Regions from separate parts of the Vibrio vulnificus NBRC 15645 genome, predicted to be linked through region 2. Evidence: riboswitches for the same ligand, from Rfam matches in the RefSeq annotation. Region 2 holds a riboswitch; each other region holds the start of a gene.

Region 1 (10,852 bases), 250 kb from region 2:
AACGTAGCCATAGTTGCATGGATAGAACATCGGCGCCGACATAAAGCGATCAACGAACACCGCGCCAGACTCTTTGTCCACTTCGTATTTGATCGGATCCGCGTTGGCTGGGATCTCAATAACCACATACAGATCATCAGGCAGTGATTTGCCCGCCGGGACGTTATTTAAACTCATGAGTGATTTCCTTTTCTTTAGTTTTGGGGCTGAATGGTGATAATTTAGCCGCAAACAGGCAGAGCTGTAAACCGAGTGCGTTGGGCTTTACAAAGTGGCTAACAAAAAGCGCCTGCTGTTGCAGGCGCTTTGTCTCATTCTTTAGGCTTCGTCACGGTGAATTTCTAAAAACTCTTCGACTTTTTTCACCATATTGGTGGAGCCGACGAAGAAAGGCACGCGTTGATGTAATTCCGTTGGTTTGATATCGAGGATGCGTTTTATGCCATCTGAGGCCAACCCGCCTGCTTGTTCAATCAAAAAGGCCATCGGGTTGCATTCATACAGCAAACGCAGCTTACCCTGAGGGTGGCTTTGTGTGCTTGGGTAAAGATAAATACCGCCCTTAAGCAGGTTGCGATGGAAATCCGCCACGAGCGAGCCGATGTAGCGAGAGGTGTAAGGACGGCCATCTTCTGGCACATTTTCCTGGCAATACTTAATGTATTTCTTCACGCCCATTGGGAAGCGAATGTAGTTGCCTTCGTTAATCGAGTAGATCTTGCCATCTTTCGGGATCATCATATTTTCGTGCGACAGACAGAAGGTGCCGAGTGATGGATCGTAGGTGAAACCATTCACGCCATTGCCCGTGGTGTATACCAACATGGTGGAAGAGCCGTAAATGATGTAACCCGCAGCCACTTGTTTGTGCCCTGGCTGCAAGAAGTCTTCTTGAGTGGGAGGGGTGCCAATAGGGGAAACTCGACGGTAAATAGAGAAAATGGTGCCGACAGAAACGTTAACGTCGATGTTTGACGACCCATCAAGAGGGTCCATCAACACCACGTATTTGGCGTTTTTGTTGAGCTCTTTATTAAAAGCAACCGCCTCATCTTCTTCTTCACTCGCTACGCCACACACTTGGTCGCGTGCTTCGAGTGCCGATTTGAATTTTTCATTCGCATAGACGTCCAACTTTTGTTGAACTTCGCCTTGTATATTCTCTACTCCTGCCGCGCCTGTGATATCAACGAGACCCGCTTTGTTGATTTCACGGTTAACGATTTTGGCCGCCAAGCGAATCGACGACAAAAGAGAAGAGAGATCACCGCTAGCGTGGGGGAAGTCCGCTTGTTTCTCAACAATGAACTCGCCAAGGGTGCGCATTCCAGACATGTTATTTCCTTAAACTTCGCTGAATAATGTTGGGGGAGTTTGAGCGGCATCTCTTGATGGATGTGACGAAGGTTATCGTTTGCGCTCCCAATAAGTTTAAGGTTTAGATCTTATTAATGGTAATGAAGTAACCGACGCAGATCTCAATTTGTATGTCGAATGAAACCGGTTGATTACACGGAAGAGTTCGATAAAAAGTGGCTGAAAAAACAGCGTTTGCTTCAACCCAACAGCAAAAACTGAGCGGCATGTGGCACAAGGCCAACAATGCTGCTCGCTTTTCTAACGGTTATCATGATAATGAGAACGAGAAAAAACAGTCTGATGGCAGGATTCAATTTATGCATATTCATATCTTGGGAATTTGTGGCACTTTCATGGGTGGTGCTGCAATTTTAGCGCGACAGTTGGGCCACAAAGTGACCGGCTCTGACGCCAATGTTTACCCACCAATGAGCACCTTGCTCGAGTCTCAAGGTATTGAAATTATTGAAGGCTTTGACCCTTCTCAACTCAATCCTGCGCCAGACTTGGTGGTAATTGGCAATGCCATGAGCCGTGGTAACCCTTGTGTTGAATATGTGTTGAATCACAACCTGCGTTATACCTCTGGGCCGCAGTGGCTGCAGGAGTTTTTGTTGCATGACCGCTGGGTGCTCGCGGTATCGGGCACGCATGGCAAAACCACTACCTCGAGCATGCTGGCGTGGATTTTGGAAGATTGTGATTACCAGCCGGGATTTCTTGTTGGTGGCGTGCTCGGTAACTTCGGTGTCTCCGCGCGTTTAGGCGAAAGCATGTTTTTTGTCGTTGAAGCCGACGAATATGACAGTGCTTTTTTCGACAAGCGATCTAAGTTTGTGCATTACCATCCTCGCACCTTGATCATGAATAACTTAGAGTTTGATCATGCAGACATCTTTGATGATCTTGAAGCGATCAAGCGACAATTCCACCACTTAGTGCGTACTGTTCCTGGTAATGGGCGTATTTTGGCGCCCAAGCAAGACGTCGCATTAGCGGATGTGTTGTCACGAGGCTGCTGGAGTGATCAGGAGTTTTCCGGTCAAGATGGAGAGTGGCAAGCGGTCAAACTCAGCAAAGATGGTTCACACTTTGAAGTGTGGCTGCAGGGTGAGCAAGTGGGCACGGTGCAATGGGACTTAGTCGGTGATCATAATGTCGATAATGCGTTGATGGCGATCGCCGCGGCGCGTCATGTGGGTGTGACGCCTGATCTGGCTTGTGAGGCACTAGGGCGCTTTATCAATACCAAGCGTCGCTTAGAGCTGAAAGGGGAAGTCAATGGTGTGGCGGTGTATGACGATTTTGCCCATCACCCAACTGCGATTGAACTGACGCTCGCTGGTTTACGTAATAAGGTGGGCGATAAGAAAATCATCGCGGTACTGGAGCCACGCTCAGCCACCATGAAACGTGGTGTGCACAAAGAGACTTTGGCGGCCTCACTCAAGCAGGCGGATGAAGTGTTCCTTTACCAACCAGAGTCAATTGCTTGGTCGGTGCAGGACGTGGCGGCTCAATGTCAGCAACCCGCATTCACCAGTGATAACATTGACCAGTTTGTGGCGAACATTGCGCAGCGCGCCGAGGCAGGAACACAGATTTTGGTCATGAGCAATGGCGGTTTTGAGGGTATTCACGGTAAATTACTGACCGCTTTAGAGAAATCAACGCGCTAGAAAATACATACATTAGATGAGCATGAGAAACCAAGAAAAATCGATCACGTTAGCCTTTACTGGCGCCTCTGGCGCGCCTTATGGGCTACGTTTATTACAGCAATTACTGGCGGCAGACTACCGTGTCTACCTGCTGATCTCTTCTGCGGCAAGAGTGGTGTTGGCTACCGAGCATGGTCTCAAACTGCCAGCCAATCCTGACGCCGCGCAACAAGCGCTAGTGAAGCATCTGGGTTGTCCTGCCGACAAGCTGGTGGTATGCGGTAAAGACGATTGGTTCTCGCCAGTGGCTTCTGGCTCGGCCGCACCGAAGCAGATGGTGGTTTGCCCTTGCTCGGCAGGGAGTGTAGCGGCGATTGCTCATGGCATGTCAGACAATTTAATTGAGCGTGCCGCTGATGTGGTGATGAAAGAGCGTGGCCAATTGATTTTGGTGGTGCGTGAAACGCCCTTTTCGACCTTGCATCTTGAAAACATGCACAAGCTTTCGCAGTTAGGTGTCACTATCATGCCCGCCGCGCCGGGTTTCTATCATCAACCTCAGTCGATAGACGATCTGATTGATTTTATGGTCGCGCGTATCTTGGATCATCTCGGCATTGAACAGGTTTTGGTGCCGCGTTGGGGATACGATCATCGCAATGATGGTGACTCTGTATAGCCAAGCGAAGGCATTCCGATTACAATCCGAACCACTCATCGGGGAGCTTATCTGTTTGCACATTGGTGCATTACAGAGGCTGAGATTAGGCCTGTGCCTAGGACCCGTAAACCTGAACCAGATAATGCTGGCGTAGGAATTGAGTCGGGATTAATTTGCAAGGACGATTAACACCTACCTCAAGCCTGTGCCGCTCAACTCATGTCAAATGGAGAGCGAGCCGTGAAACACACTCTAAACCTGATAGCCCTAGCGTCAATCACTTCAATGATTGGCGTCTCTTCTTCTGCACTTGCGGCGGATAAAACCTTAACCATTTACACCTACGATTCTTTTGCCTCCGATTGGGGCCCAGGCCCGACGGTCGAAAAAGCATTTGAAGCGCAGTGTGGCTGCGATGTGAATTTTGTCGCGCTGGACGATGGGGTATCGATTCTCAACCGCTTGCGTTTAGAAGGCAGCAATACCAAAGCGGATATTGTTTTAGGTTTGGACAATAATTTGATGGCAGAAGCCAAAGCCACAGGCTTACTTGCACCACATCAAGTGAACACCCAAGCGCTGTCATTACCAAATGGTTGGGCTGACGACACATTTATTCCTTACGACTACGGTTACTTTGCGTTTGTTTACAACAAAGACAAACTGGCGAATCCACCAAAAAGCTTAAAAGAGCTGGTGGAATCACGTGATGATCTGAAAGTCATCTACCAAGACCCTCGCACTTCTACGCCCGGTCAAGGTTTGATGCTGTGGATGAAGTCGGTGTATGGCGATGACGTGACGGGCGCATGGCAGCAATTGGCGAAGAAAACTGTGACGGTCACGAAAGGTTGGTCGGAAGCGTACTCGATGTTCCTCAAAGGGGAATCGGATATGGTGCTCTCTTACACTACCTCACCGGCGTACCACCTGATTGCTGAAAATGACGCACAATTTGCAGCGGCAGATTTTAGCGAAGGTCACTACATGCAAGTGGAAGTCGCCGCAAAAGTGAAAAGCAGCTCAAATCAAGCGTTAGCCGATCAGTTTATGCGTTTCATTTTAAGTGATGAGTTCCAAGGGGCAATGCCTACGGGCAACTGGATGTACCCAGTGACCAACGTGACGCTGCCAGAGGGCTACGGCAGTTTAACGGTGCCTGAGAAGGCATTGAGTTTCAGTGCAGAAGAGGTGGCGAAGCAGCGTAAAGCTTGGATTCGCGAATGGCAAAGCGCGTTGACGTTTTAAGGCGTAGCATTGAATTCGGTTCCTAAATTGGGCATTGGGGTCGCGATGATCATCGCGACCTTTGTTGTTTCTGCTCTCTCGGCGCTCTTGTTGGCGACGCCGACGCTGGATCTCACTGCGGTATGGCAAGATCCTTATTACCGCCATGTTACGCAATTTAGTTTTCTTCAAGCGACGTTGTCGATGCTGCTGAGTGTCAGTTTGGCGCTTCCCGTCGCACACGCCTTGTCTCGGCGACATTTTGTTGGCCGTTCATTATTGCTCAAATTGTTTGCGTCCACCTTGGTGCTGCCAGTATTGGTTGGCGTGTTTGGCTTGTTGGCCATTTATGGGAACAGTGGTTGGTTGGCGAGTATATTGGCAAGCTTTGACGCCAAATTGCCCTTTTCTATCTATGGATTGAGCGGCATTTTGCTCGCGCACGTGTTTTTCAATTTACCGTATGCGGCGCGATTGCTGCTGCAAACCTTAGAGTCGATTCCGGCAGAGCAGCATAAACTGGCGGCTCATCTTGGTATGAACAGTTGGCAGAAGTTTCGTTGGGTCGAATGGCCGCGATTGCGTCAGCAACTGCCACATGTGTGTGGCTTGGTGTTCATGCTTTGCTTCACCAGCTTTGCCGCGGTGATGGCATTGGGCGGTGGGCCAAAATCGACCACGATTGAACTGGCCATCTATCAAGCGATTAAGTTCGATTTTGATTTGCAATCGGGGGCGTTGCTCGCGATTTGGCAGATGCTGCTGTGCACGGTTTTGGTTCTGAGCATCCAACGTTTCACTAAGCCATTACCTGTTAGTGTTGGCAGCCAGCAAAGGCTTGAACCTATCACACCACCAAGCGGGTTGCAGAACATTTGGGACGCGATATGGATAGCCCTCGCATGTCTACTCGTCATACCGCCGCTTTTGATGGTGGTCATTAGTGGTCTCAACAGCAAACTGCCCGAAGTGATAAGCGATGGACGTTTTTGGTCGGCAATGTGGGCGTCGTTTCGCGTTGCGCTTGGTGCGGCCAGTTTGGCTGTGGCTGCCGCTATTACCATCTTATTGACTAGCCGTGCTTGGCGACTTCGAGCTCAGAGACATCGAGCAGACGGCATTGAAATGATTGGCACTATTATTTTGGTAACGCCAGGTTTGGTGGTGAGTACTGGGTTGTTTTTATTGCTGCGCAGTTTTGCAGATGTGTTCAGTTTGGCGCTGTTGATCGTCATCCTCGTCAACAGTTTGATGGCATTACCCTACGCGATTAAAACGCTCGCTCAGCCGATGCTGCATTGCGAGCAGCAGTATCAATACTTGGCTGCTACATTGGGCTTAAGTGGGTGGAATCGTTTTAAAATCGTTGAGTGGCGCGCACTGCGTAAACCTTTCGCCAATGCGTTTGCGCTCTGTTTTATGTTTTCCATTGGCGATTTGAGCGCAATTGCCTTATTTGGTAGCCAAGATTTTCGTACCTTACCGCTCTATCTGTACCAGTTACTCGGCAGTTATCAAATGGAGGCAGCAGCGGTGGTGTCACTCACGTTATTGCTGCTGAGTGTCGGCTGTTTTGCCCTGAGTGAGTCTTTACTCAGCACCAAATCGAATCAACATCAGGAGAAGTCACCATGCTAACGCTGCAACAGGTGCATTATTACTATCATCAAGACCTGTTTGCTTTTGATTTAGAGGTCGAAGCAGGCAGTATTGTGGCGTTGATGGGGCCAAGTGGGGCAGGAAAGTCCACCTTGCTGGCGCTGCTGGCAGGGTTCATCGCGCCTCAGTCGGGTCGCATGGCATTGGAGGGGCGTTTGCTCAATACGCTTTCTCCTGCGCAGCGCCCTTTCTCGATGTTGTTTCAAGAACACAATTTGTTTGCTCATCTTACGGTGCGTGACAACATTGCGTTGGGATTGCATCCCGGTTTGAAACTGACGTCACAGCAACAAAAGCAAGTGGAGCAAGCGGCAAAGCAGGTTGGCATTGGAGCCTATTTAGATCGGCTGCCAGAGCAGCTCTCTGGTGGTCAGCGACAGCGAGTGGCCCTTGCGCGTTGTTTTGTCCAGCCCAACCCAATTTGGTTACTGGATGAGCCGTTTTCCGCGCTCGATCCCGTCTTGCGTGAAGAAATGCTCTCGCTCGTCAAACAGCTGGCACAAGAGCGCGCCATTACGGTATTGATGGTGACGCATCATTTAAGTGATGCACGTGCCATTGCTAGCCATTTTGCCTATATCGACAAGGGTACCATTGCCGCGCATGGACCCATTACAAGCCTCAATGAAAAGCACAGCCACCCTGAGTTGGTAGAGTTCTTCCAAGCCGCAGTATGATAGATAAAAGCGGCAACGATCTGTTGTGGTGCAGAGATAAAAAAGGTTGGCAGTGAGCCAACCTTTGTTTCTGATCTTTTACAGCGTCGCTATTACTGTTTTAGCTCGTTTTCGATCGAGTCTGAAACCGCATCATCATTAAGCTGTTTTAAGATCTGGAAGATTTCACGGTAGGCCTTTGGTGGCTTATTCGCTTGCTTCTCTTTCGTTGCCATACGGGCTAGCTGGCGTAGGCGTTGGCGATCCGCGTCAGGGTAAAGGGCAACCACATCATCAATTGCACTGTCACCTTGCTCAACAATACGTTCACGCAGCGTTTCTAGCTTGTGTAGCACGGCGGTGTTTTGCGAGTGCTTGTTACGGATTTTGTCCAGCGCCGCTTGAATTGGCTCTGGATCTTCTTGGCGCATCACTTTACCAATGTATTGCAACTGGCGACGACGGGCCTCGTTTTTGAAACGCTGCGCATCTTTGATTGCATCAAGTAACTCTTCGCTGATTGGGAACTTAGCCAATACCGAAGGTTTGAGTTCCACTAGCTCTTCACCCAACTTCTGTAGCGCGTCCATGTCACGCTTCATTTCAGACTTGCTGACGAGGATGTACTCTTCTTCAGGTTCCCATGGCGCTTTTTGGTTTTTACGGGCCATCTTTTCTGCCTATATCACTTTCTCAAAATAAGATTAGCCCTATTTTAACAAGAATCGTGGGGAGAAAGCGAAATTCTTGTTATTCTTATGCCATTACAAATCAAAGATGATTGAGATATGGATGTAAAACAGCAAGTTGCTCAGCAAAGAGTTGAGCTCGAAGCCGCGGTTGCCAAAGCGCTCGCGCTGGCAGCGCAACATAGCGATGGTGCTGAAGTTGCGATCAACAAAACCACGGGCTTAAGTGTTTCGACTCGCATGTGTGAAGTAGAAAACGTCGAGTTTAACAGTGATGGCGCTTTAGGCATTACGGTTTATCGTGGTCAGCGTAAAGGCAGCGCGTCGACATCGGATCTCAGTGAGAAAGCGATTGAACAGACCGTCTTAGCAGCATTGGATATTGCGCAATACACGTCAGAAGATCCTTGCGCGGGGCCCGCTCCTGCTGAGTTGATGGTGAAAGAGATTCCGGATTTAGATCTCTTCCATCCAGATACGCCCGATCCCGATTATGCGGCGAAAATGGCCATTGCTGCTGAAGATCATGCGCTTAACTACAGCGATAAAATTAAGCAGAGTGATGGCGCGAGTTACGACAGCCATTACGGCGTTCGCGTCTACGGCAACAGCCACGGTTTATTGGCAAGTTATGCCTCGAGTCGCCACAGCATCAGTTGTTGTGTGATTGGTGAAGGCAAAAATGGCGAAATGGAGCGCGACTACAGCTACACTGTCGCTCGTCATCGTGATGACATGTTGCGCCCTGAACAAGTCGGTCGCGAAGCGGCGCAGAAAACCATTGAACGTTTAGATGCCCGCAAGCTAAAAACGGGCAAATACCCGGTGATGTTTGCCGCAGATGTGGCAACTGGGCTTATCGGTCATTTAGTGATGGCGATCAGTGGCGGTAACTTGTATCGCAAATCGTCTTTCTTACTTGATCATTTAGGCAAGCAAGTGCTGCCTGAGTGGTTCAATATCTCTGAGCGCCCGCATATTCTGCGTGGTTTGGCATCGAGCCCATTCGACAGTGAAGGGGTTTACACGCAAGATCGCGAAATCATCACCGATGGTGTGCTCGCCACTTATCTGCTGACCAGTTACGCCGCGCGTAAAATGAATATGACGCCAACGGGTCATGCGGGGGGGATTCACAACTGGTTTGTGCAATCGACAGGGCAAGATTTCCAACAAATGCTCAAAGAGCTGGGTACGGGTTTACTCGTGACCGAAGTGATGGGGCAAGGTGTGAATGTGGTGACTGGCGATTACTCACGTGGCGCGGCGGGTTTCTGGGTGGAAAATGGCGAGTTGCAATTCCCAGTATCAGAAATCACCATTGCGGGTAATTTGAAAGAGATGTTCCAGCAAATCGTTGCCGTTGGTAGCGATGTAGAGACGCGCTCACAAATTCAAACCGGTTCTATTTTATTGCCATCGATGAAGATTGCGGGCGAATAACCGCGATTGCGGCATTCGTTAAGAGATGAAAAAAAGGTTGCTCAGTAAGCAACCTTTTTTGTTTTGTTTTGTTTTGTTTCTATTCTGCTTTTTATTTTGATAGCGTCAGGTCGTTAAATCAAAATGGTGGCAAGACCTAAAAACACCGATAAACCAATCACATCCGTGACGGTGGTCAGCGCCATACCGCCCGCTAAGGCTGGGTCAATGTTCATCTTCTTGAGTAGGATAGGGATGGTTACCCCAGCAATGCCCGCGACAATTAAGTTGGTCATCATTGCGGCAGAAATGATGCCGCCGAGTAGCCAGTTACCTTTCCAAGCGACCACGATACCACCGATGATCAACGCCCATAACACCCCGTTGAGAAAACCGATCGCCGCTTCTTTCATCAACAGTTCACGTTTGTTGGCATCACCGATATGACCGAGCGCCAAACCACGGATCACCAGTGCAACCGTTTGGTTGCCTGCCACGCCGCCCATGGAGGGAACAATGGTCATCAATACCGCAATGGCCGCCATCTGATCAAGGGTCGCTTCAAACATGTTGGAAACCGACGCGGCCGCTAAGGCGGCAAGCACATTCGCTCCGAGCCAAATACTGCGTTTACGCGCCGATTTAACCACGGGAGCAAAGGTGTCTTCATCATCGTTCAAACCCGCCATACTCATCATCGAGTGTTCGGCATCTTCACGAATAACGTCGACGACATCATCGATGGTGATACGACCAACCAGATGCTGGTTTTCATCAATGACGGGGGCGGAGATCCAGTTTCGGCGTTCAAACAGGCTAGCTACATCTGAGTCGCTGGTGGTGACCGCAATCGCGTCATCCACGTCTTCCATCACTTCGCTGACTTTGACATCAGGCTGGGTGGTGATGAGGATAGAGATAGGGAGTTCACCAATCAAACGGCTCTCTTCGTCAATCACGTAAAGTGCATCAGTGTTTTCCGGCAGCTCACCTTTCATGCGTAAGTAACGCAGAACCACATCGACATCAACATCACCACGAATGGTGATCACGTCGGTGTTCATCAAGCCGCCGGCCGTGTCCTCAGAATAGGACAGTGCGGTTTCCACGCGCAGACGATCCGCCGCATCCATTTGCGCCAGTACTTCGCGAGAAACGTTGTCTGGTAGGCTACGTAGAACGTAAGCAACGTCATCGGTGTCCATCCCTTCGGTCGCTTCGGCGAGATCCTCAGGGGCCATTTTTGAGACAAGGCTGTCTTTGACGTCTTCACTCAGCTCGTCAAGGATTTCACCATAATCCTCAGGGTCGGTGAGTTGCCATAAAACTTCGCGGCTTTTACGTGGGGACGCTTCAAGTAGGTGGGCAATATCTTCAGGCTCCATGTCCTGAAGTTGACGGCGGACGTGAACGAAGCGGCCATTTTCGAGCGCTTCAGAAACTTCCTGGAGGGCTTGGTGAGCTTGGTCGAATTCAATTTGCTCTGCCACGGTGACCCCCTGATTCCTAGATATTTAC
Region 2 (10,852 bases):
TTATCGCTTTACTCCACCTGATGCAGGAACATTTTGGTATCACCCTCATATGAACAGCGTCAAGCAGCTAGGTATGGGGCTAGTTGGGTTAATCATTGTTGATGAAGCAGAGCCAGTTTCTTTTGATGAAGACCATGCTCTAATGCTTAAGCATTGGCATCTCAATGAGAAAGGTGAATGGAAATCGTTATTGGTCCCACGCTTAAGCGCCCGTATGGGAACTCCCGGTGAGTGGGGAACGGTGAATGGCGTCCATGAACCGACCTATCCGTTGAAAGCGAATGCGATGACGAGGCTGAGAATCGCAAATGTGGACAATACCATCACTTATCCTATCGCTATTGAAGGTGTGGATGCATGGGTTATAGCAATAGATGGAAACCCAATAAAAACCCCTTACAAGCTCTCTGAGCACAAGATTGGGCCTGGAATGAGGGTTGATGTCGGGTTAATGGCTCCAGGTGTTGGAGAGCGTTTCTATGTGCGACAAATGAAAGGGAAGTTTCCGTTTGCTCTTTGTGCATTTGAATCGGTCGAATCGGACCTATCTAACCAGAATACACTGCCAACATTGCCGCTCAATCCAATTGCGCCGTTAGATTTAGAAACGGCTGAACAAATTGATTTTGTCTTTGAATGGGAAGGGGCTGTTACTCCGATAGATAAATCTGGCCAAGCTCTGCCGACGTTTTGGTTGGTGAATAAACGTGCCTGGGAGGGGATGAGCCAAGATTCAATTCCGGCGCCGTTAGCAACGTTAGAGCGAGGGCGAACTTACATATTTAATCTTAAGAACGTGACGCAATATCATCATCCCATTCATTTGCATGGACACACATTTACTGTATTGGAATTAAATGGCCAGACCCTCGCAGAACCGTTTCATACTGATACTGTTTTGCTAGGCAAGAATGGCAGTGCCAAAGCGGGGTTTGTTGCGGATAACCCTGGTCGTTGGATGTATCACTGCCACGTGATTGAACATATGAAAACCGGATTGATGGGATACATTGAAGTAAAGTGACTCCTGTAACTTTTTAAATCTTGGCGATTTACGGATACGTTATCTAAATGAAATTATTGTTTTTTGTACTCGATCTCTGTGTGGATGTGGCTACAATGTGGCCATTAGATTTGTGAGGTTGCTATGAGTCAATTTGCGATTATGGGTTTCATCGCCTTGGGCGGCGCCTTTGGCGCTTGTTCTCGTTACTTAGTGTCAGAGCTCTGTGTTGTGTTGTTAGGCAGAGGTTTTCCATATGGTACGTTAACTGTAAACGTGGTCGGTTCCTTTATTATGGGGCTTTTGATTGCCGCGTTTGAAAGTGAGTTGCTGGCAACTGAGCCATGGCGACAAATAATCGGTTTGGGCTTTTTGGGGGCACTAACAACCTTCTCAACATTTTCGATGGATAACGTATTGCTGATGCAGCAAGGCGCATTTTTCAAAATGGGCTTAAACGTTGTGTTAAACGTGACTTTGAGTATTACTGCTGCTTGGGTAGGTTTCCAATTACTCAAATCGTGAAGCAATGAGCGAAATAGAGTTAAATTTTAAACAGGTCGGCTTGGTTTAACCAAGCCGATTTCATATAATCGCTTCACTTGTCGGAGTGCCTTAGGGCTGAGACCGTTTATTCGGGATCCGTTGAACCTGATCAGGTTAGAACCTGCGAAGGGAACAAGAGAAGATACTTGTACCAGTGCAAACTGGTGTCTTATCAAAGCTTGAATCCACAAATTGAATCTCTAAATTGTGTGTTCAACGCCTCTTGTCACAACTTTCCGCCAAGCATTTTTATCCAAAACCTTTTTATCCAGCATAACAAGAAAGGAAAAATGCTATGTCGAATCGCAAACAAGCGAGACTGGAAGCTAAACAATTCATCGATACACTCTCTGTGCAGCCGTATCCCAACTCCACCAAAGTGTATGTCGAGGGCTCTCGCTCAGACATTAGAGTGCCAATGCGCGAAATCTCCTTGGCTGACAGCCTAGTTGGCGGGACCAAAGAGGCGCCAATCTTTCAGCCAAATGAAGCGGTAAGAGTGTATGACACCTCGGGGGTCTACACGGACCCGACTCATCAAATCGACCTCTATAATGGCCTTCCTAAGTTAAGAGAAGAGTGGATTGCAGAGCGTGCCGATACCGAAGTCCTTGATGATGTCAGCTCGGTCTACACTAAAGAGCGCTTAGAAGATGAAACGCTGGATGAGTTGAGATATGGCAATCTGCCTCGCATTCGTCGTGCCAAAGCTGGCCATTGTGTCACTCAGTTGCATTATGCACGTAAGGGAATCATTACCCCAGAGATGGAATACATCGCTTTGCGCGAGAATATGGGACGCGCCAAATATCGAGATGAAGTTTTGACTCAGCAGCACGCAGGGCAAAATTTTGGTGCGAATCTACCTAAGGAAATTACCCCAGAGTTTGTGCGTCGTGAAGTAGCAGAAGGTCGCGCGATCATTCCTTCCAACATCAATCACCCAGAATCCGAACCGATGATCATCGGCCGCAACTTCCTTGTGAAAGTTAACGCTAACATTGGTAACTCATCGGTGACTTCGTCGATTGAAGAAGAAGTGGAGAAGTTGGTATGGGCGACTCGTTGGGGCGGTGATACGGTGATGGATTTGTCGACCGGGAGAAACATTCACGAAACTCGGGAATGGATTCTACGCAACAGCCCAGTTCCGATTGGAACCGTGCCTATGTATCAAGCACTAGAGAAGGTCAATGGCGTTGCTGAGAACCTTACGTGGGAAGTGATGCGTGATACGCTGATCGAGCAGGCTGAGCAGGGTGTGGATTACTTTACGATTCACGCGGGTTTGCTGCTGCGCTATATCCCAATGACGGCGAAACGCGTGACAGGCATTGTATCGCGTGGCGGCTCGATTATCGCTAAGTGGTGTTTAGCACATCATCAAGAGAGTTTCCTCTATACCCATTTCCGCGAGATCTGTGAGATTTGTGCGAAGTACGATGTAGCGCTTTCATTAGGCGATGGTTTGCGTCCTGGCTCGATTGCCGATGCCAATGATGAAGCGCAGTTTGCGGAGCTCAGAACGTTAGGGGAGTTAACCAAAATCGCGTGGGAATACGATGTCCAAGTGATTATCGAAGGTCCTGGGCATGTACCGATGCACATGATTAAAGAGAACATGGATGAGCAGCTCAAGCATTGTCATGAGGCACCATTCTATACCTTAGGTCCACTGACCACCGACATTGCCCCTGGCTATGACCACATTACTTCTGGGATTGGTGCGGCCATGATTGGTTGGTATGGCTGTGCCATGCTTTGCTACGTAACGCCAAAGGAGCACTTAGGTCTACCCAATAAAGAAGATGTGAAAACCGGCTTGATAACCTACAAACTGGCTGCGCACGCGGCGGATTTGGCCAAAGGGCACCCGGGCGCGCAAGTTCGCGACAACGCATTGTCTAAAGCTCGCTTTGAATTCCGTTGGCAGGATCAATTTAATCTCTCGCTCGACCCCGATACGGCACGTGCATTCCACGATGAAACCCTGCCACAAGAGTCGGGCAAGGTTGCGCATTTCTGTTCGATGTGTGGCCCCAAATTCTGCTCGATGAAGATTTCGCAAGAAGTTCGTGAGTATGCTAAAGGGCAACAGGCTGAGGAAGGACAGGCGATAGCAGTGAAGCTGTTGGATGACCCATTGGAAGGGATGAAACAAAAGTCCGCGGAATTCAAAGCGTCGGGTTCGGAGTTGTACCACCCCGCAGTGAGTCATGAAGAAGTCGCAGAGGGTTAACAATGAGACTGCTGATTCCTTCTGCCATTATTGAGCTGACGGGAGAAATTCAGCAGTGTTTGCTCTTGGCAAAGCAGCAAGGCTTTGCCATTGACCATATAGAGTTGGGCGTTAGCCCAACTCGTACACTGCAACTGATTTCTTCAGCCAAAACGGTCGTATTCGAAACGGATCTTACCCATAACGACAGTCGTCATCTCGGCGCGTATGACTTTGCGCTTCATTATCATCATTCGCTTGCTCTCACAGACGTATTCACCTATTTGGGCTCAGGTCGCAATGCCAAGACTCTGTTGATCAATTTGCAAGGGGAGCAAGGAGAAGTGTTCGATGTGTGGCGACATCCTTTAGCCGATGAAACTCGCGCACTACGATATTCATTACTCCCAAACTATCCTCAGAACAATAGTGTGGAATCGAACTATCGACATTTGGCGTGGGTGGTCACGCTCAGCGCACTTGATTTTCCAATCGAAGATTGCCTGACTTTGGCACGTGCGATGTTGAATGTTTCACGTGAAACATGGGTGTCGGATTTTGCTTTGTTTCCTACTCCAGTGTTGCGCCTGGATGAGCTCGGTATCTTACCAAGCCACAGTATTGAAGCGTTAACAAAAGCGTTTCCGCGGATTAGCGCTCAACAGTTAGGGCTCTATCCCGTGGTTGACGATGTCAGTTGGATCGAGAAGTTATTGCCTATAGGAATTAAAACGGTCCAATTGCGGATTAAAGATCCAAACCAAACCGATTTAGAGCAACAGATTGTGCGTGCGATACAGCTAGGCCGACATTATGGTGCACAAGTCTATATCAACGACTACTGGCAGCTAGCGATTCAGCATCAAGCCTATGGTGTGCATCTAGGGCAGGAAGATTTGCAAGTGGCCGATTTAGCCGCCTTGGCGAATGCAGGTATTGCACTAGGGTTATCTACGCATGGCTATTATGAGCTGTTACGCATTGTACAACTTCAGCCCAGTTATATTGCATTAGGGCACATTTTCCCTACCACCACCAAACAGATGCCTTCATTGCCGCAAGGGCTGGTGAGGCTAAAACTCTATCAGCAACTGATTGATACCATGCCTTATGATGAGTCCATCACCGGCGTTCCCACGGTCGCCATTGGTGGTATCGATCAAACCAATGCGGCGACGGTATGGCGATGTGGAGTCTCTTCACTAGCCGTGGTGCGAGCGATCACTTTGGCGAAAGACGTGAAGGCAGCAATAGACCACTTCAAGCAAGTCATGGTCTCTAATGCAACGCTTGCGCGTTTCGACTCAGTATCTACGCATAGTCTTGAGCCAACAAGCGAGGCCAATCATGTTGAATGATCGGCTCTTTACTCGTTATCAAAGACAAATTGCATTAACGGAAATCGGTGAGTCGGGTCAGGCCAACTTACTTCAAGCACATGTATTGATCATTGGTTGCGGTGGTCTGGGTAACGCAGCGGCGCTCTATTTGGCTGCGGCGGGCGTCGGCCATTTGGTGTTGGTTGATGATGATGTGGTCGAAGAGAGTAATTTGCAGCGTCAAATTGCCTTTCGTCAGCAACATCTCGCCAGTCTCAAAGTGGATGCACTGGCAGAGCAGTTGAAGCAACTCAATGCAGAATTACGTGTTCGCACCATTGATAAGCGTTTGAATGAGCAGCGTCTCAACTTGGAAGTGATGTTGGCGGACATCGTGCTCGATTGTACGGACAACTTTCCAACACGCCAGTTGATCAACCAAGCCTGCCTGAATCAATGCACGCCTTTGGTGTCTGCCTCGGCAATTGGTTGGAAAGGGCAATTTATCGCGTTTGACTTTGGCTCACGCCACTCAATCCAAGCGAAACAAGATGCCTCTTCGACAACGACGTCAGTAAACCCTCCGTGCTACCACTGCCTTTTTCCATTTGCAGAGAATCCCACGCAGAGCAAGTGCAGCGATGCAGGGGTGATAGGCCCTGTTGTGGGGCTAATGGGAAATTATCAAGCAATCGCAACGATTCAAAAGCTGGCAACGGGAAGGTTTAAAACCGCTTGCCATCAGTTGCATCTGTTTGATGGGCTCACGTTAAGCTGGCAGCAGTTAGCGGTAGTGAAAGATCCAAGTTGCCGCGTTTGTCAGGTTCAGAAACAGGAATCAAGCAATGAACACCATAGCCATTAGCATCAACGGCGAAAGCTACGAGGTGCCAACCAACGCGACGTTGGCATCCATCATTGAGCATCTCTCACTGCCTCACTTGGGTTGTGTTTTTGCAATCAATAATCAAGTTGTCCCACACAGCGAATGGCAAACCAAAACGCTCAGTAGTGGTGATGCTATCTCACTATTTCAGGCAATTGCTGGAGGATAAGCGCATGCTCAAAATCGCAGACAAACAATTTCATTCTCGCTTGTTCACGGGCACCGGCAAATTTGCTAACAGCCAATTGATGTCACAAGCCATCAAACAATCGGGTTCACAGCTTGCTACTATGGCGTTGAAAAGAGTGGATATCCACGATCAGCAAGATGACATCTTGTCGCCACTGTTGTCAGCGGGGGTTAATTTACTACCCAATACCTCCGGCGCCAAGAATGCCAAAGACGCCATTTTTGCGGCGCATTTAGCGCGTGAAGCATTGGGCACTAATTGGCTTAAATTGGAAATTCATCCCGACCCGAAATACCTGATGCCTGATCCGATTGAAACATTAGCGGCGGCAGAGCAGCTGGTAAAAGACGGCTTTGTGGTGTTGCCTTATTGTCATGCTGATCCGGTCTTGTGTAAGCGATTGGAAGAAGTGGGTTGCGCTGCCGTCATGCCATTGGGTGCGCCAATTGGCTCGAACAAAGGTTTGGTTTCGCAGGACTTCCTACAAATCATCATCGACCAAGCGAGCGTGCCGGTCGTGGTGGATGCCGGGATTGGCGCGCCGTCTCATGCTGCTTATGCGATGGAACTGGGTGCCGATGCGGTACTAGTGAATACCGCGATTGCCGCTGCGCGCAATCCCATCGCCATGGCCCTTGCATTCAAATTGGCGGTAGAGGCAGGGCGTTTGGCTTATGAGTCGGGGCTTGCTGGCAAAGTGTCGCACGCAGTGGCATCCAGCCCTTTGACCTCTTTTCTCGATGACTGCCTTTCTTAGCAAGAGAAAGTGCGTCTGTTGACCGGAGCAACATCATGAGTTTCGTTGAACATTTTAATCAGCTCAATTGGGACGATATTAGGTTATCGATCTACGCCAAAACTGCGTTCGATGTCGAGCGAGCGCTGAGCAAAAACAAACTCGATTTGGAAGACTTTAAAGCGCTGATTTCGCCAGCTGCGGAGAACTATATAGAAGTGATGGCGCAGCGTTCTTATGCGTTAACCCGTAAACGCTTTGGCAATACGTTGTCGCTCTATATACCACTGTATCTTTCTAATCTCTGTGCCAATGCGTGTACCTATTGTGGCTTCTCAATGGAGAATCGCCTAAAACGCCGCACGCTCACGATGCAAGAAATTGATGCAGAAATTGCGGCGATTAAGGCAATGAAGTTTGACAGCGTTTTATTGGTGACGGGGGAGCATGAAGGTAAGGTTGGCATGAACTATTTCCGCCAAGTGCTGCCGCAAATCAAACGCGCTTTTAACTATCTGGCGATGGAAGTGCAGCCGCTTAGCCAAGAGCATTATCAAGAGTTGAAGCTTTTGGGGTTGGATGCGGTGATGGTTTATCAGGAAACGTATCACCCAGCGACTTATGCGCAACATCACTTGCGTGGCAACAAAACCAATTTCAACTATCGTCTCGAAACGCCAGACCGTTTGGCGCGAGCGGGGATCGATAAAATTGGCATTGGTGCTTTGATCGGCTTGGAGGAGTGGCGCACGGACTGCTTCTACGTTGCCACGCATCTAGACTATTTGGAACGTACCTATTGGCAAACACGCTATTCAATTTCATTTCCTCGCTTGCGTCCTTGCGCGGGGGCGTTGCAGCCGAAATCGGTAATGAGTGATAAGCAGCTGGTTCAACTGATTTGTGCCTATCGTTTGTTTAATCCAGAAGTCGAGCTGTCGCTGTCGACGCGTGAGTCGGCTCTGTTTCGCGATAACGTACTACCACTTGGTATCACGTCGATGTCAGCTGCATCGAAAACTCAGCCGGGTGGTTACGCGATGCCTGATGTTGAACTCGAGCAGTTTGAGATCAGTGATGAAAGGAGTGCGGCAGAAGTGGAGCAGATGATTCGCAGCAAAGGTTTCGATCCTGTGTGGCGTGATTGGCATGCTGCCTATTCTGGGGCTCGGTTCTCTTAACTAAAACACTACTCTTATCTTAGGCAACACAGTCGCTATCATACGCATACGAGTATGAGATCCGCTCGATAATGTCAGCAATGCACTGGGTGAGTCGAGAATGCCGCAATGAAAGTCAGTAAAGAATGACAGTGGCATGTGGATGTGTTTCACGTGAAACAAAAAGGGTTAAGGCATTTTGCCTTAACCCTTTTTCTATTGTTAGCAAATGACATTGTCTATTGTTTATCAGTGGCTGAGTGGTCGCGTTGCTTCACGTAGCCAAACTTGTGCGTCGCCTTCAACCAATGGGCTAATGTCATCCCATACTTTTTGGTGGTAGTCATTGAGCCAAGCGAGTTCAGGACGCGTGAGCATATCGACATTGATGTTACGTTTGTCGATTGGACAGCGAGTCAGAGATTCAAAGGTCAAAATAGGGAAGTCACCTTGGGTTTGCTTCTCAACCACCAATTCCAAGTTTTCGATACGAATACCAAACGCGTCCGCGCGGTAATAACCTGGTTCGTTAGAGAGCACCATCCCTTCGACAAGAGGCACGTCGATCTGACGTTTTGAAATGCTGGCAGGGCCTTCATGCACGCTCAGGAAGTGACCCACACCGTGACCAGTGCCGTGATCATAGTCGTAGCCTTCCGCCCATAGGTGTTGACGAGCCAGGGTATCAATTTGATAGCCGCGGGTGCCTTTCGGGAAACGAGCGCGAGCCACACCAATATGGCCTTTCAGGGCCAAAGTAAACTGCTTGATCATTTCTGCTGAAGGTTGGCCGATGGCAACCGTGCGCGTGATGTCGGTGGTGCCATCTAGGTATTGGCCGCCAGAGTCAACTAAGTAAAGCGTATCCATACTGAGTTGGCCTGGTTGAGGCTGATTCTGATGATTGTAGTGACACATCGCGGCGTTGCTGCCAGCTGCCGAAATGGTATCGAAACTCAAATCCATCAGAGTGGGATCTTCGCGGCGAATGGCTTCCAGTTTGTCGGCCAAAGTTGCCTCGTCGTGCAAAATGCCTTTTGCCACTTGTGCATCAAGCCAACTTAGGAATTTGACCATCGCAGCACCATCGCGTAGGTGACACGCTTTCATGCCCGAGATTTCAACGGCATTTTTGGCGGCTTTCGGCATCAAGCAAGGATCCGCGCCCGGGACAACGACAGCGCCCGCGTTTTGCAGAACCAGTTTAAACCACGCGTTACTGGTGCTGGCATCAAGCAGGACTTTTTTGCCCGTCAAGCTTTCAAGGCGAGCTTGCAACATCTCAGGATGGAAAACCTGCACCCCTTGACCAACATGAACATCAAACCCTTCAGGTAAGCGAGCAGGATCGAGGAAGAACTCTACTTGGCCATCTGCATGCAGAATCGCGTGGGATAGTAATACGGGTAAGCGAGAGACGTCCAAACCGCGGACGTTGAGCAACCAGCAAATCGAATCCAGCGCGGTGATAACGGCGCTATCAACGCCTTGTTTGGTGATCAGCTGTGCGATGTTCGCACGTTTATCGGCAGAGCTTTGGCCGACGGCCTCTGTCGACATCAGTCGAACGTCAGAAACGACGGGCTGTGGGCGATCATGCCACAACTCATCAATCGGATTGCTGTCGAGGATGTTAAGTTCAAGCACACCAGCCAATTTCGCTTGTGCCATGTTTAACCAAGCGGCGCTGTGCATGCGTGGGTCAATGGCCACCGATGCACCACGAGCGAGGTTTTCTTGTAACCATTCAAGAGCTGGTTCTTCAATCAAATGGCGATACTCAAACAAATCACCAGGAACTTGTTTGGTTACCTGAACGGTGTAGCGACCATCAACAAACATGGCGGCTTTTTCTTGGGTGATAACGGCGGCGCCGGCGGAACCGGTAAAGCCAGTTAGCCAGTGTAAACGCTCGTTATGGTCGGGAACATATTCGCCTAGGTATTCGTCTTCGTGTGGGACGAGTAGGGCGTCGATATTGTGCTGTTGCAACCAAGTGCGAATGGCAACAACACGCTCGTGAGTTGATTTGTGCATCTGTACGATTCCTTTGTTCTTTTTGCTCCGTTTGCTCAGGTTGGGAGCTGCTCCTTATCTTCCATGTAAGGACCACAGACCATAGATGAGCCCGGAGGACTATCGGCGGTTAAGCTACTCATTTTAGCCCAACAGCGCAATCAATTGGCGAAATTTTTACCTAAGATGCAGGGTTTTCTGTGTGATCATGTTGCGTAGCCAACTCAACGCTGGGTCATTTTCTCTGTCTTTGTGCCAAAACAGAGTGTATGCCATTGGTGGAAATTCTATCGGCAAAGGCAGTACCTGTAAGTCGAGTTGTTTGGCAGCCAGCAAGACAAAGTGGCTTGGTGCGGTAAAGACAAAGTCGGTGTAGGAACAGAGGTTTGCGGCACTATTGAAGTCGGGTACGGTGATGGCAATATCGCGCTCACGGCCAATATCTGCGAGGCGATAATCTAACAACCAGCGTTCATTGCCATCACAGCGCACTTGCACGTGGCGCAGCGATAAGTAGTTTTCCAAGTTCCAAGGTTGTTGCAGCGCAGGGTGATTTTTTCGCACTACGCACATCTGATTGTCGCGATAAATTTCCTGCTCGCAAATATCAAACGGAGGCAACATGGTGAGCTTGGCATCGTTGATGTCGATGTCTTTGCCTGTCATACCTAAATCCAACTCACCGCGCTGCAGCATCTTGAAGGTCTGTTCTGACCATGAATGGGTGCTGATGGTGACGTTGGGCGCTTGCTGGAAAATGGATGGTAGAAAGTGCGGC
Region 3 (10,852 bases), on a different replicon from region 2:
AGAAGCGCAAGAAGAGTACGAAATCTTAATGCGTGATCTCTAATTTTCATAGTTGCGCCTGCTCATACCTGACTTAAAATGTTATCGACTGAACAAAATCCTTCGTATTGCGCGAAGGATTTTTGCTTTTTGGTTATCCCCAATAGTGTGAGGCATACTGATATCGAACTTTGTGAAAATAAATAAAAGATAATGTCTTTTATATTTGTTATTGATAAACACTCAAATTGTGGTCTTTTTTATCATCGCGAGTGCCATAAAATGATACTTTTTGATTGATTGTTGCGCTTTTTGAGCCTTGTTGATAATAATAATAACGGATTTATGAGAGGAGAATGTCGCTAAAGTCGGACCACTTTATCGATCAATTTTCTTGAGCAGGTTTTATGAAAGCGTTAGGATTTGCCGCTTTTAGTAGGAGATGACAATGCCAAGAGTCAGCCAAGCTGTGGCCAAAAAAACACACCAAAATATTATAGATGCATCGTTTAAAATACTCCTGCTAGAAGGCTATGAACACTTAACCTATACGCATATTGCTGAGAAAACAGGGGTGAGTCGTTCTTGCGTCAATGGGCATTTTAAGAAAAAAGAAGAGTTATTGGATGAGCTTAAACCGAAAGCGGTCGAACACATCATCCAAGCTCTTGAATTTTCATCCCCTGAAGCCTTTTATCTCTCATGGGTTAACGCTGTAAATGAAGATAGAATGTTTCGGAACCTCATCCAGAACGTGGGAGAGATCATTTGTAGTGCTGAAGGACGAATGTCTCTCACCAATCGAATCTCTGGTGATCCTAAAGAAGCGGAAAAAGCGCTTTATATGGCGATCGGCTATGCAGTCGTCCATATTAGCTGTCCTATATGCTGAGCTAATTAGAAAGGTTTCTAGTGGGTTGAAATTTAACCAAAGGTAAACCAGTGATGTCACAGAAAAGTCAGTAAATAACGGATGATGGGTTTTATTTCTTTCCTTTCCGTATTGTCTCGCTATAATGTGCTCGTCTAAGTGAGTTGGTCCTCACAGACAACACTTTCTATGCTTTGGTTGTAAAACTAGCTTAGCTTAAATAGCTTTTGGTCGCTTGGTTGTCCTACTTTTACCAAACGACCTTCTTTTTACGTTTATTTTGAACACCATTCAGTTTCTTCATCATTATTCACCTCCCTATCCTTGGTCGGCAAATATGAAACACGGCTGCTTTAAACTGTGCTTTCCCGAATGCGTAAAAACTTCCTGACTGATGTTGGTATCGGTAGAAAATTTGGCAATAGCGCTGTGATCATGGCAATAAACGCAAGTGAGCCAAATAGATCCTCTGGTCGGTGCATACCAATCCATAAGCGGCTATAAGCGACCAAACTCGCCCAAGCAAGGGTCGTGACAAACGCCACATAGCGCTTTTGCATCAGAAAGATACCCCCAAAGAAAGCCACACATAAACTGGCAAATATTGTATGACCCGAGGGGAAGGAATAATCGGTTTCACCTTCCCAATGTTGCAAACGCCATGGACTGATCGTTTCTTCCTGTGTCTTTACTAGTGTTACTTGTTGAGTCGCATCGAGATTGTAGAATGCTTGTGGGGTATCAACTAAATGTTCAGAAGCCATCCATTCGGTGTAGGGGCGGGGTGACTCTGTGAGTTGCTTTAATCCCGTTTTTCCAGCAAAACTTAAAACCAGCATAAGTGCTAGTACAGCAAATCGACCCACAACAAAATATCGTCCAGAGTGTTGACGTAAAACCAGCAAGCTTAAAGCGACCAGTGTAATAGCAAAGCCTTTACTGCCAGCGGAATCGGTCACTAGGGTAAAAGTGAGACCAAGAAAATCTGGTACAGGAGACCTCAAATCAATACCTGAGGCAAACCAAGTAACTAAAGTCAGCAAAGCTGCGAAACACGAAAGAGCGACTAGTGAGTAACGTTTTGGTGTGAATACTGTTTTCATCGAGAAAGCTTGTGAAGAAAAACCGCCATTATAGGTGAGTGTGCAAGATGAAAGTATCAAGCATCTGTCAATTATTTCGAGATGGGTTCTAAGCTCGGTAGCGCTGGGTAGTGACTGTAGGCCATGGGACAGCACTTACTCCCGAGCAAAAGATGACGATGGAGGCCTTTTCTAGCGGACGTTCATGTGTCCTGCAAAGAAGTGATTGACGGGGCCATGACCTTGACCAACGGATAGCTCATCGGCATGAGCGATCGCCTGTGATATGTATTGCTTGGCCAAAAAGACAGCCTTGTGTAAGCGATGACCTTGAGCCAAATAAGACGCGATGGCTGAAGATAACGTGCAGCCAGTACCGTGGGTGTTGCGTGTAGAGTGGCGTTTGCTACGGATGAATTCACAAAACTGTGGCGTGATCAAAAGATCGCTACTGTGGGACTCATTATACAAATGCCCGCCTTTTAATAAGATGGCAGGGCAGTTCAGCGCTTTTAAACTTTCGACGCTCGAGATCATCTCTTGCTCAGTGTTAGGGATGGGCATTCCGGTGAGTGCCACATATTCAGGGATATTCGGCGTCACGATATCTGCCAGTGGAATCAAGTGCTCCTTCAGTGCGGCGATCGCATCTGGTTGTAATAACGCGTGGCCGCTGGTGGAGATCATCACGGGGTCGAGTACCACTTTCGCTGGCGAATATTGGCGAATTTTTTCGGCAACCAATCGAATAATATGACGGTCTGCAAGCATACCAATTTTAACCGCTTGAATATTGAGATCGCTGAAAACGGCATCCAGCTGCGCTGCAACAAACTCGGTAGGGATCGGAAATACGGCATTAACGCCCATCGTATTTTGCGCGGTGATGGCAGTGATCACTGAGCTTGCGTAACTGCCCGTGGCTGAAATGGCTTTTATATCGGCTTGTATACCTGCTCCACCCCCACTGTCAGAACCGGCAATGGTGAGAACGCATGGAATAAGAGATTGAGTAGTTGAAGTAAGTAGCATCTTGTATCCTAGAACAAGACGTACAGGAACTGTCTATACCAACAATATTACCAACTATATTGGTATACCAACGCATAAAGCAGAAAGCGATATGCGCGTAATAGTTCCCTACGTCAGTATTAACTGAATCAGGTTCAACGGGTCTCGCGTAGCGATCTCAGCCGATAAGGCTCCCCGACTATGTTGGCAAAAATGATATCAGTAATTGAACTCGACGCAAGCGAGTATTCAAGGGAACAAAGACACTTGGAGTGTTATCTACGTCTTGATTGGGATAGAGAACGCCAATGATGAATTTTGAGCAAGAAAAAGGGCTCTAATGAGCCCTTCGCATTTATTCCTGCAGATCCAATTCATTTTGAATCAGAGTGACGCATTGGGAGGCAAACAACATTTTAGGGCCAAGGCTAATGTTTTGCGTTCCGAGACGCTTCAGACTGTTAAAAGTTTTCTTTGGCATCGGAATATGGTCAGTAAGTAAAAAACAAGGATTGGCGGCAAACTTAATGTCGCGAACAAACTCGCCTTTCTTTTCCAACATATATAGCTGATGGTCTTCAGCCAACTGCTGGACCAATCGTTCAAAGCTAATTGTACGAACGGTCACACCTGGTTCGACATTTCTTAGTTCTTCTTTGCCCATACCCGTAGAAGCATCAAGCGCACGAACAACAATGTTCAACAAGTTTGCCTCGTGGAAGCCACCCACGTTTGAAACTTCGTTAGAGTGAATGGTAATCGTACGCGAAAAGTCTTTGGTACTCTCTAAAACCAGATGAACGACAACATCTTGGCGATGTGACTGTGCGACAAACATCGTGTTCATCAGAGTATGTGCAAGAATCTCAGTATGAGCCTCGTTACCGACCCCTTCTAATAACGCTCGACTGTTTGTCGGCGCAGCGCGTGCGCGTAATACAAATGTACGCATGATAGACCTTTGCAGTGAATTCGAATGCACGGAGTATATACCCAACAAATAGTCTGTTGCGAGTCATGCTGCTATCAAAGTGTAGAGTGAAAGAGAGAGCGATTGAGAGAAAGCTTACAAAGGAAACGTTGCGAGTGCGTATTGCTTGGTTAAACTAGTCTGGCACTAAAAGAAGGAGGGCGGTATTCGTGCGTCAAATAAATAAAGAAGAATATAGAAAGAAAGGGAACATGGTGATAGTGGCATTTCTACTGGCTTTTGCTTGTTCTGCCATTGCATTTAGTACATTGTTGATTGCCCTATTTGGCAACACAGAGATTGTAGAAGGCGAATCGACGGGCAATTTTGTTTGGAATCTTTTAGGAGTACTAATAGCGTTTGTCAGTACGCTTTCAATAATGAATCAAATAAAGACACATCGCTATTTTGATGAGCTCTTGTATGTGTGGAAGCTCAAACAGACTCATTTAAAGATCTATCGAAAATTGAATATCCTCAAGAATGCTGCACACAACGAACACAATGAGAAAGCAATAACCATTCTCAAGTTCTACTATCAAACTCAGCAGCAAGTGTTCGAGTTAGACAACAATACACTGACAATAAAGAGTGTATTGAATGAGCTGGAAAGGATTCATCAGTGGGAAGAAAGCCACAGAGTACTCAATGTATCCGATTTCCAAGATGCTTGGTTGAACGATTTCTGACGAAAATAGATGCTTTTTCTTAACATGGAATCAAGAAAAATAACCGTTTGTTCATTGTTTGCGCATGCGAACGGGTTTATGACATTTTTTATCGAAAAGCACTTGCCAAAGAAACTGCCTTCCCTATAATGCGCATCCACCGACACGGCAGACGGCGTAAGGCCTCAGCAACGTCGGGTGAGGTAAAAGCTTCTGAGAAAATAAATTTGAAAAAGTGTTTGACTCTTCAAATTAACTCGCTAGAATGCACCTCCGCTTTGAGAGAAAAACTTCTCGAAAAGCAAAGCTCTTTAACAATATAAACCTATCAATCTGTGTGGGCACTCGTTGATGATAATCCAAAAGATTTATCAATGAACTGAGTGACCAAAACGATACTAAGTATCGGCACAGTCAATTTATTCAGTATTCATTGAGCCGAAGCGAAAGCTTCAAAAAACTTTTAATTGAAGAGTTTGATCATGGCTCAGATTGAACGCTGGCGGCAGGCCTAACACATGCAAGTCGAGCGGCAGCACAGAGAAACTTGTTTCTCGGGTGGCGAGCGGCGGACGGGTGAGTAATGCCTGGGAAATTGCCCTGATGTGGGGATAACCATTGGAAACGATGGCTAATACCGCATGATAGCTTCGGCTCAAAGAGGGGGACCTTCGGGCCTCTCGCGTCAGGATATGCCCAGGTGGGATTAGCTAGTTGGTGAGGTAAGGCTCACCAAGGCGACGATCCCTAGCTGGTCTGAGAGGATGATCAGCCACACTGGAACTGAGACACGGTCCAGACTCCTACGGGAGGCAGCAGTGGGGAATATTGCACAATGGGCGCAAGCCTGATGCAGCCATGCCGCGTGTGTGAAGAAGGCCTTCGGGTTGTAAAGCACTTTCAGTCGTGAGGAAGGTGGTAGTGTTAATAGCACTATCATTTGACGTTAGCGACAGAAGAAGCACCGGCTAACTCCGTGCCAGCAGCCGCGGTAATACGGAGGGTGCGAGCGTTAATCGGAATTACTGGGCGTAAAGCGCATGCAGGTGGTTTGTTAAGTCAGATGTGAAAGCCCGGGGCTCAACCTCGGAACTGCATTTGAAACTGGCAGACTAGAGTACTGTAGAGGGGGGTAGAATTTCAGGTGTAGCGGTGAAATGCGTAGAGATCTGAAGGAATACCGGTGGCGAAGGCGGCCCCCTGGACAGATACTGACACTCAGATGCGAAAGCGTGGGGAGCAAACAGGATTAGATACCCTGGTAGTCCACGCTGTAAACGATGTCTACTTGGAGGTTGTGGCCTTGAGCCGTGGCTTTCGGAGCTAACGCGTTAAGTAGACCGCCTGGGGAGTACGGTCGCAAGATTAAAACTCAAATGAATTGACGGGGGCCCGCACAAGCGGTGGAGCATGTGGTTTAATTCGATGCAACGCGAAGAACCTTACCTACTCTTGACATCCAGAGAATCTAGCGGAGACGCTGGAGTGCCTTCGGGAACTCTGAGACAGGTGCTGCATGGCTGTCGTCAGCTCGTGTTGTGAAATGTTGGGTTAAGTCCCGCAACGAGCGCAACCCTTATCCTTGTTTGCCAGCGAGTAATGTCGGGAACTCCAGGGAGACTGCCGGTGATAAACCGGAGGAAGGTGGGGACGACGTCAAGTCATCATGGCCCTTACGAGTAGGGCTACACACGTGCTACAATGGCGCATACAGAGGGCGGCCAACTTGCGAAAGTGAGCGAATCCCAAAAAGTGCGTCGTAGTCCGGATTGGAGTCTGCAACTCGACTCCATGAAGTCGGAATCGCTAGTAATCGTGGATCAGAATGCCACGGTGAATACGTTCCCGGGCCTTGTACACACCGCCCGTCACACCATGGGAGTGGGCTGCAAAAGAAGTGGGTAGTTTAACCTTCGGGAGGACGCTCACCACTTTGTGGTTCATGACTGGGGTGAAGTCGTAACAAGGTAGCGCTAGGGGAACCTGGCGCTGGATCACCTCCTTATACGATGATTATTGCGATGAGTGTTCACACAGATTGATATGGTTTAGAAAGTTTAGAGTATCTTAGTGTCCCGTTCGTCTAGAGGCCTAGGACACCGCCCTTTCACGGCGGTAACAGGGGTTCGACTCCCCTACGGGATACCATGGGTCGTTAGCTCAGTCGGTAGAGCAGTTGACTTTTAATCAATTGGTCGCAGGTTCGAATCCTGCACGACCCACCATTACTTCAAGAGTTGGGGCTATAGCTCAGCTGGGAGAGCGCCTGCCTTGCACGCAGGAGGTCTGCGGTTCGATCCCGCATAGCTCCACCATTCTTGAACGCAATGGGCGATTAGCTCAGTTGGGAGAGCACCTGCCTTACAAGCAGGGGTCACTGGTTCGAACCCGGTATCGCCCACCACTCTTTAAATATTTTTAGTGTTTCTTAATGAAAACCACCTTCTTTATGTCTGTGGTTGATTTTTCGACGCTGAAAGTCTTTAAAAAGTGTGTTTCTCATAGAGAATTGCATTGCTCTTTAACAATTTGGAAAGCTGACAAAACAACAATTTATTGTTGTTTGTAAAGTTCTCAATGTTTGTCTTTAAGACAAACACCAACAAACACATTCAAGTGTTCTTGGGAATGTCACTGTTAAGTGACTATTCGAAATTGAGTCCGGCAAAATCAACGCTATCTCGCTCATTCAAATAATGAGATAGCAACTTTGGTTGTTTAACAAAGACCCTTTGGGGTTGTATGGTTAAGTGACTAAGCGTACACGGTGGATGCCTTGGCAGTCAGAGGCGATGAAGGACGTAGTAACTTGCGATAAGCGTAGATGAGGCAGTAACAGCCACTTGAGTCTACGATTTCCGAATGGGGAAACCCACTGGCATAAGCCAGTATCATTGAGTGAATACATAGCTCAATGAAGCGAACCGGGAGAACTGAAACATCTAAGTACCCCGAGGAAAAGAAATCAACCGAGATTCCGAAAGTAGCGGCGAGCGAAATTGGATTAGCCCTTAAGCTTTACATGTGTTAGACGAACGGTCTGGAAAGTCCGACGATACAGGGTGATAGTCCCGTAGTTGACGATGCATGTTCAGTGAAATCGAGTAGGGCGGGACACGTGTTATCCTGTCTGAATATGGGGGGACCATCCTCCAAGGCTAAATACTCCTGACTGACCGATAGTGAACCAGTACCGTGAGGGAAAGGCGAAAAGAACCCCTGTGAGGGGAGTGAAATAGAACCTGAAACCGTGTACGTACAAGCAGTAGGAGCACCTTCGTGGTGTGACTGCGTACCTTTTGTATAATGGGTCAGCGACTTATATTCAGTGGCAAGGTTAACCATCTAGGGGAGCCGTAGGGAAACCGAGTCTTAACTGGGCGCCATAGTCTCTGGATATAGACCCGAAACCGAGTGATCTAGCCATGGGCAGGTTGAAGGTTGAGTAACATCAACTGGAGGACCGAACCGACTAATGTTGAAAAATTAGCGGATGACTTGTGGCTAGGGGTGAAAGGCCAATCAAACTCGGAGATAGCTGGTTCTCCCCGAAAGCTATTTAGGTAGCGCCTCGGACGAATACTACTGGGGGTAGAGCACTGTTAAGGCTAGGGGGTCATCCCGACTTACCAACCCTTTGCAAACTCCGAATACCAGTAAGTACTATCCGGGAGACACACGGCGGGTGCTAACGTCCGTCGTGGAGAGGGAAACAACCCAGACCGCCAGCTAAGGTCCCAAATTACAGCTAAGTGGGAAACGATGTGGGAAGGCTTAGACAGCTAGGATGTTGGCTTAGAAGCAGCCATCATTTAAAGAAAGCGTAATAGCTCACTAGTCGAGTCGGCCTGCGCGGAAGATGTAACGGGGCTAAGTTGTAAACCGAAGCTGCGGCAATGTTCTTTGAACATTGGGTAGGGGAGCGTTCTGTAAGCCGTTGAAGGTGTGTTGTAAAGCATGCTGGAGGTATCAGAAGTGCGAATGCTGACATGAGTAACGACAAGGGGGGTGAAAAACCTCCCCGCCGGAAGACCAAGGGTTCCTGTCCAACGTTAATCGGGGCAGGGTAAGTCGACCCCTAAGGCGAGGCTGAAAAGCGTAGTCGATGGGAAACGGGTTAATATTCCCGTACTTCTTACAATTGCGATGGGGGGACGGAGAAGGCTAGGTGGGCCTGGCGACGGTTGTCCAGGTTCAAGTGCGTAGGCTGAGTGTTTAGGTAAATCCGGATACTCTTAAGGCTGAGACACGACGTCGAGCTACTACGGTAGTGAAGTCATTGATGCCATGCTTCCAGGAAAAGCCTCTAAGCTTCAGATTGTAAGGAATCGTACCCCAAACCGACACAGGTGGTCGGGTAGAGAATACCAAGGCGCTTGAGAGAACTCGGGTGAAGGAACTAGGCAAAATGGTACCGTAACTTCGGGAGAAGGTACGCTCTTGATGGTGAAGTCCCTTGCGGATGGAGCTGACGAGAGTCGCAGATACCAGGTGGCTGCAACTGTTTATTAAAAACACAGCACTGTGCAAAATCGTAAGATGACGTATACGGTGTGACGCCTGCCCGGTGCCGGAAGGTTAATTGATGGGGTTAGCGCAAGCGAAGCTCTTGATCGAAGCCCCGGTAAACGGCGGCCGTAACTATAACGGTCCTAAGGTAGCGAAATTCCTTGTCGGGTAAGTTCCGACCTGCACGAATGGCGTAATGATGGCCACGCTGTCTCCACCCGAGACTCAGTGAAATTGAAATCGCTGTGAAGATGCAGTGTACCCGCGGCTAGACGGAAAGACCCCGTGAACCTTTACTACAGCTTGGCACTGAACATTGAACCTACATGTGTAGGATAGGTGGGAGGCTTTGAAGACGTGACGCCAGTTGCGTTGGAGCCGTCCTTGAAATACCACCCTTGTATGTTTGATGTTCTAACGTTGGCCCCTAATCGGGGTTGCGGACAGTGCCTGGTGGGTAGTTTGACTGGGGCGGTCTCCTCCCAAAGAGTAACGGAGGAGCACGAAGGTGGGCTAATCACGGTTGGACATCGTGAGGTTAGTGCAATGGCATAAGCCCGCTTAACTGCGAGAATGACGGTTCGAGCAGGTGCGAAAGCAGGTCATAGTGATCCGGTGGTTCTGAATGGAAGGGCCATCGCTCAACGGATAAAAGGTACTCCGGGGATAACAGGCTGATACCGCCCAAGAGTTCATATCGACGGCGGTGTTTGGCACCTCGATGTCGGCTCATCACATCCTGGGGCTGAAGTCGGTCCCAAGGGTATGGCTGTTCGCCATTTAAAGTGGTACGCGAGCTGGGTTTAGAACGTCGTGAGACAGTTCGGTCCCTATCTGCCGTGGGCGTTGGAAGATTGAAGGGGGCTGCTCCTAGTACGAGAGGACCGGAGTGGACGAACCTCTGGTGTTCGGGTTGTGTCGCCAGACGCATTGCCCGGTAGCTAAGTTCGGAATCGATAACCGCTGAAAGCATCTAAGCGGGAAGCGAGCCCTGAGATGAGTCTTCCCTGATACTTTAAGTATCCTAAAGGGTTGTTCGAGACTAGAACGTTGATAGGCAGGGTGTGTAAGCGCTGTGAGGCGTTGAGCTAACCTGTACTAATTGCCCGTGAGGCTTAACCATACAACACCCAAAGGGTTTTGATGGACTCAAAGCAAGAACGAATTGAATGTGTAGAGAACATAAACAGCTTTCCAGATTTTTTGCCTTCAGTTTTTAGAAAAAGCTGAAAGTAAAAGCAAGAATTTGCTTGGCGACCATAGCGTTTTGGACCCACCTGAACCCATTCCGAACTCAGAAGTGAAACGAAATAGCGTCGATGGTAGTGTGGGGTTTCCCCATGTGAGAGTAGAACATCGCCAGGCTTACTTACCGCTTTTAGATTGTTAATGTCTGAGAGCAAAACTAAAACCTAGCATTATTTAAGTAAGACTAAGTTTTAGGACAATTTGTGGAGAGATGGCTGAGTGGTTGAAAGCACCGGTCTTGAAAACCGGCGTACGTTAATAGCGTACCTAGGGTTCAAATCCCTATCTCTCCGCCACTACATAGAAAGCCTGCAAAGTAATTTGCAGGCTTTCGTCATTTCTGACGTTTGAATGTTGGCTTGAAATGACTTTGTGTCTCGTCCTGAAGTGAGTTGTCACATTGAAGGCAGATTATCGTAACTTCAAAGAATCCCTAATCTCCATGTTAAGCGCACTTAGCATGATGGCAATCTAAGCTCGAAATTTTGGGCTATCGAGATGAGTGAGTGGCGTT

The links. Region 2 has a riboswitch for thiamine pyrophosphate ahead of thiC (phosphomethylpyrimidine synthase ThiC). Riboswitches for the same ligand answer to the same signal wherever they lie in the genome.
Region 1: it holds a riboswitch for thiamine pyrophosphate, as region 2 does, so the genes downstream of both, thiB (thiamine ABC transporter substrate binding subunit) here and thiC (phosphomethylpyrimidine synthase ThiC) in region 2, are expected to answer to the same signal.
Region 3: it holds a riboswitch for thiamine pyrophosphate, as region 2 does, so the genes downstream of both, thiD (bifunctional hydroxymethylpyrimidine kinase/phosphomethylpyrimidine kinase) here and thiC (phosphomethylpyrimidine synthase ThiC) in region 2, are expected to answer to the same signal.

Annotation. Positions count from the first base shown of each region.
Region 1 covers NZ_CP012881.1:1,180,533-1,191,384, reverse strand. The annotation lists gene ppa (inorganic diphosphatase) at 1-177, opposite strand, end outside; gene fbp (class 1 fructose-bisphosphatase) at 319-1,335, opposite strand; gene mpl (UDP-N-acetylmuramate:L-alanyl-gamma-D-glutamyl-meso-diaminopimelate ligase) at 1,677-3,038, shown strand; gene AOT11_RS05375 (flavin prenyltransferase UbiX) at 3,055-3,699, shown strand; TPP riboswitch at 3,729-3,855, shown strand; gene thiB (thiamine ABC transporter substrate binding subunit) at 3,922-4,929, shown strand; gene thiP (thiamine/thiamine pyrophosphate ABC transporter permease ThiP) at 4,939-6,546, shown strand; gene thiQ (thiamine ABC transporter ATP-binding protein) at 6,540-7,244, shown strand; gene yjgA (ribosome biogenesis factor YjgA) at 7,337-7,894, opposite strand; gene pmbA (metalloprotease PmbA) at 8,012-9,355, shown strand; gene mgtE (magnesium transporter) at 9,469-10,824, opposite strand.
Region 2 covers NZ_CP012881.1:1,427,077-1,437,928, reverse strand. The annotation lists gene AOT11_RS06630 (multicopper oxidase family protein) at 1-1,024, shown strand, start outside; gene crcB (fluoride efflux transporter CrcB) at 1,148-1,528, shown strand; TPP riboswitch at 1,600-1,698, shown strand; gene thiC (phosphomethylpyrimidine synthase ThiC) at 1,845-3,788, shown strand; gene AOT11_RS06615 (thiamine phosphate synthase) at 3,791-5,125, shown strand; gene AOT11_RS06610 (HesA/MoeB/ThiF family protein) at 5,115-5,951, shown strand; gene thiS (sulfur carrier protein ThiS) at 5,932-6,141, shown strand; gene AOT11_RS06600 (thiazole synthase) at 6,146-6,919, shown strand; gene thiH (2-iminoacetate synthase ThiH) at 6,955-8,079, shown strand; gene AOT11_RS06590 (aminopeptidase P family protein) at 8,308-10,095, opposite strand; gene AOT11_RS06585 (LysR family transcriptional regulator) at 10,252-10,852, opposite strand, start outside.
Region 3 covers NZ_CP012882.1:148,973-159,824, reverse strand. The annotation lists gene AOT11_RS16535 (hypothetical protein) at 1-43, shown strand, start outside; gene AOT11_RS16530 (TetR/AcrR family transcriptional regulator) at 428-871, shown strand; gene AOT11_RS16525 (phosphatase PAP2 family protein) at 1,204-1,953, opposite strand; gene thiD (bifunctional hydroxymethylpyrimidine kinase/phosphomethylpyrimidine kinase) at 2,125-2,964, opposite strand; TPP riboswitch at 3,053-3,151, opposite strand; gene trmY (tRNA (pseudouridine(54)-N(1))-methyltransferase TrmY) at 3,299-3,895, opposite strand; gene AOT11_RS16510 (DUF3087 family protein) at 4,084-4,602, shown strand; rRNA gene AOT11_RS16505 (16S ribosomal RNA) at 5,046-6,586, shown strand; tRNA gene AOT11_RS16500 (tRNA-Glu) at 6,654-6,729, shown strand; tRNA gene AOT11_RS16495 (tRNA-Lys) at 6,731-6,806, shown strand; tRNA gene AOT11_RS16490 (tRNA-Ala) at 6,821-6,896, shown strand; tRNA gene AOT11_RS16485 (tRNA-Val) at 6,911-6,985, shown strand; rRNA gene AOT11_RS16480 (23S ribosomal RNA) at 7,326-10,213, shown strand; rRNA gene rrf (5S ribosomal RNA) at 10,340-10,455, shown strand; tRNA gene AOT11_RS16470 (tRNA-Ser) at 10,544-10,634, shown strand.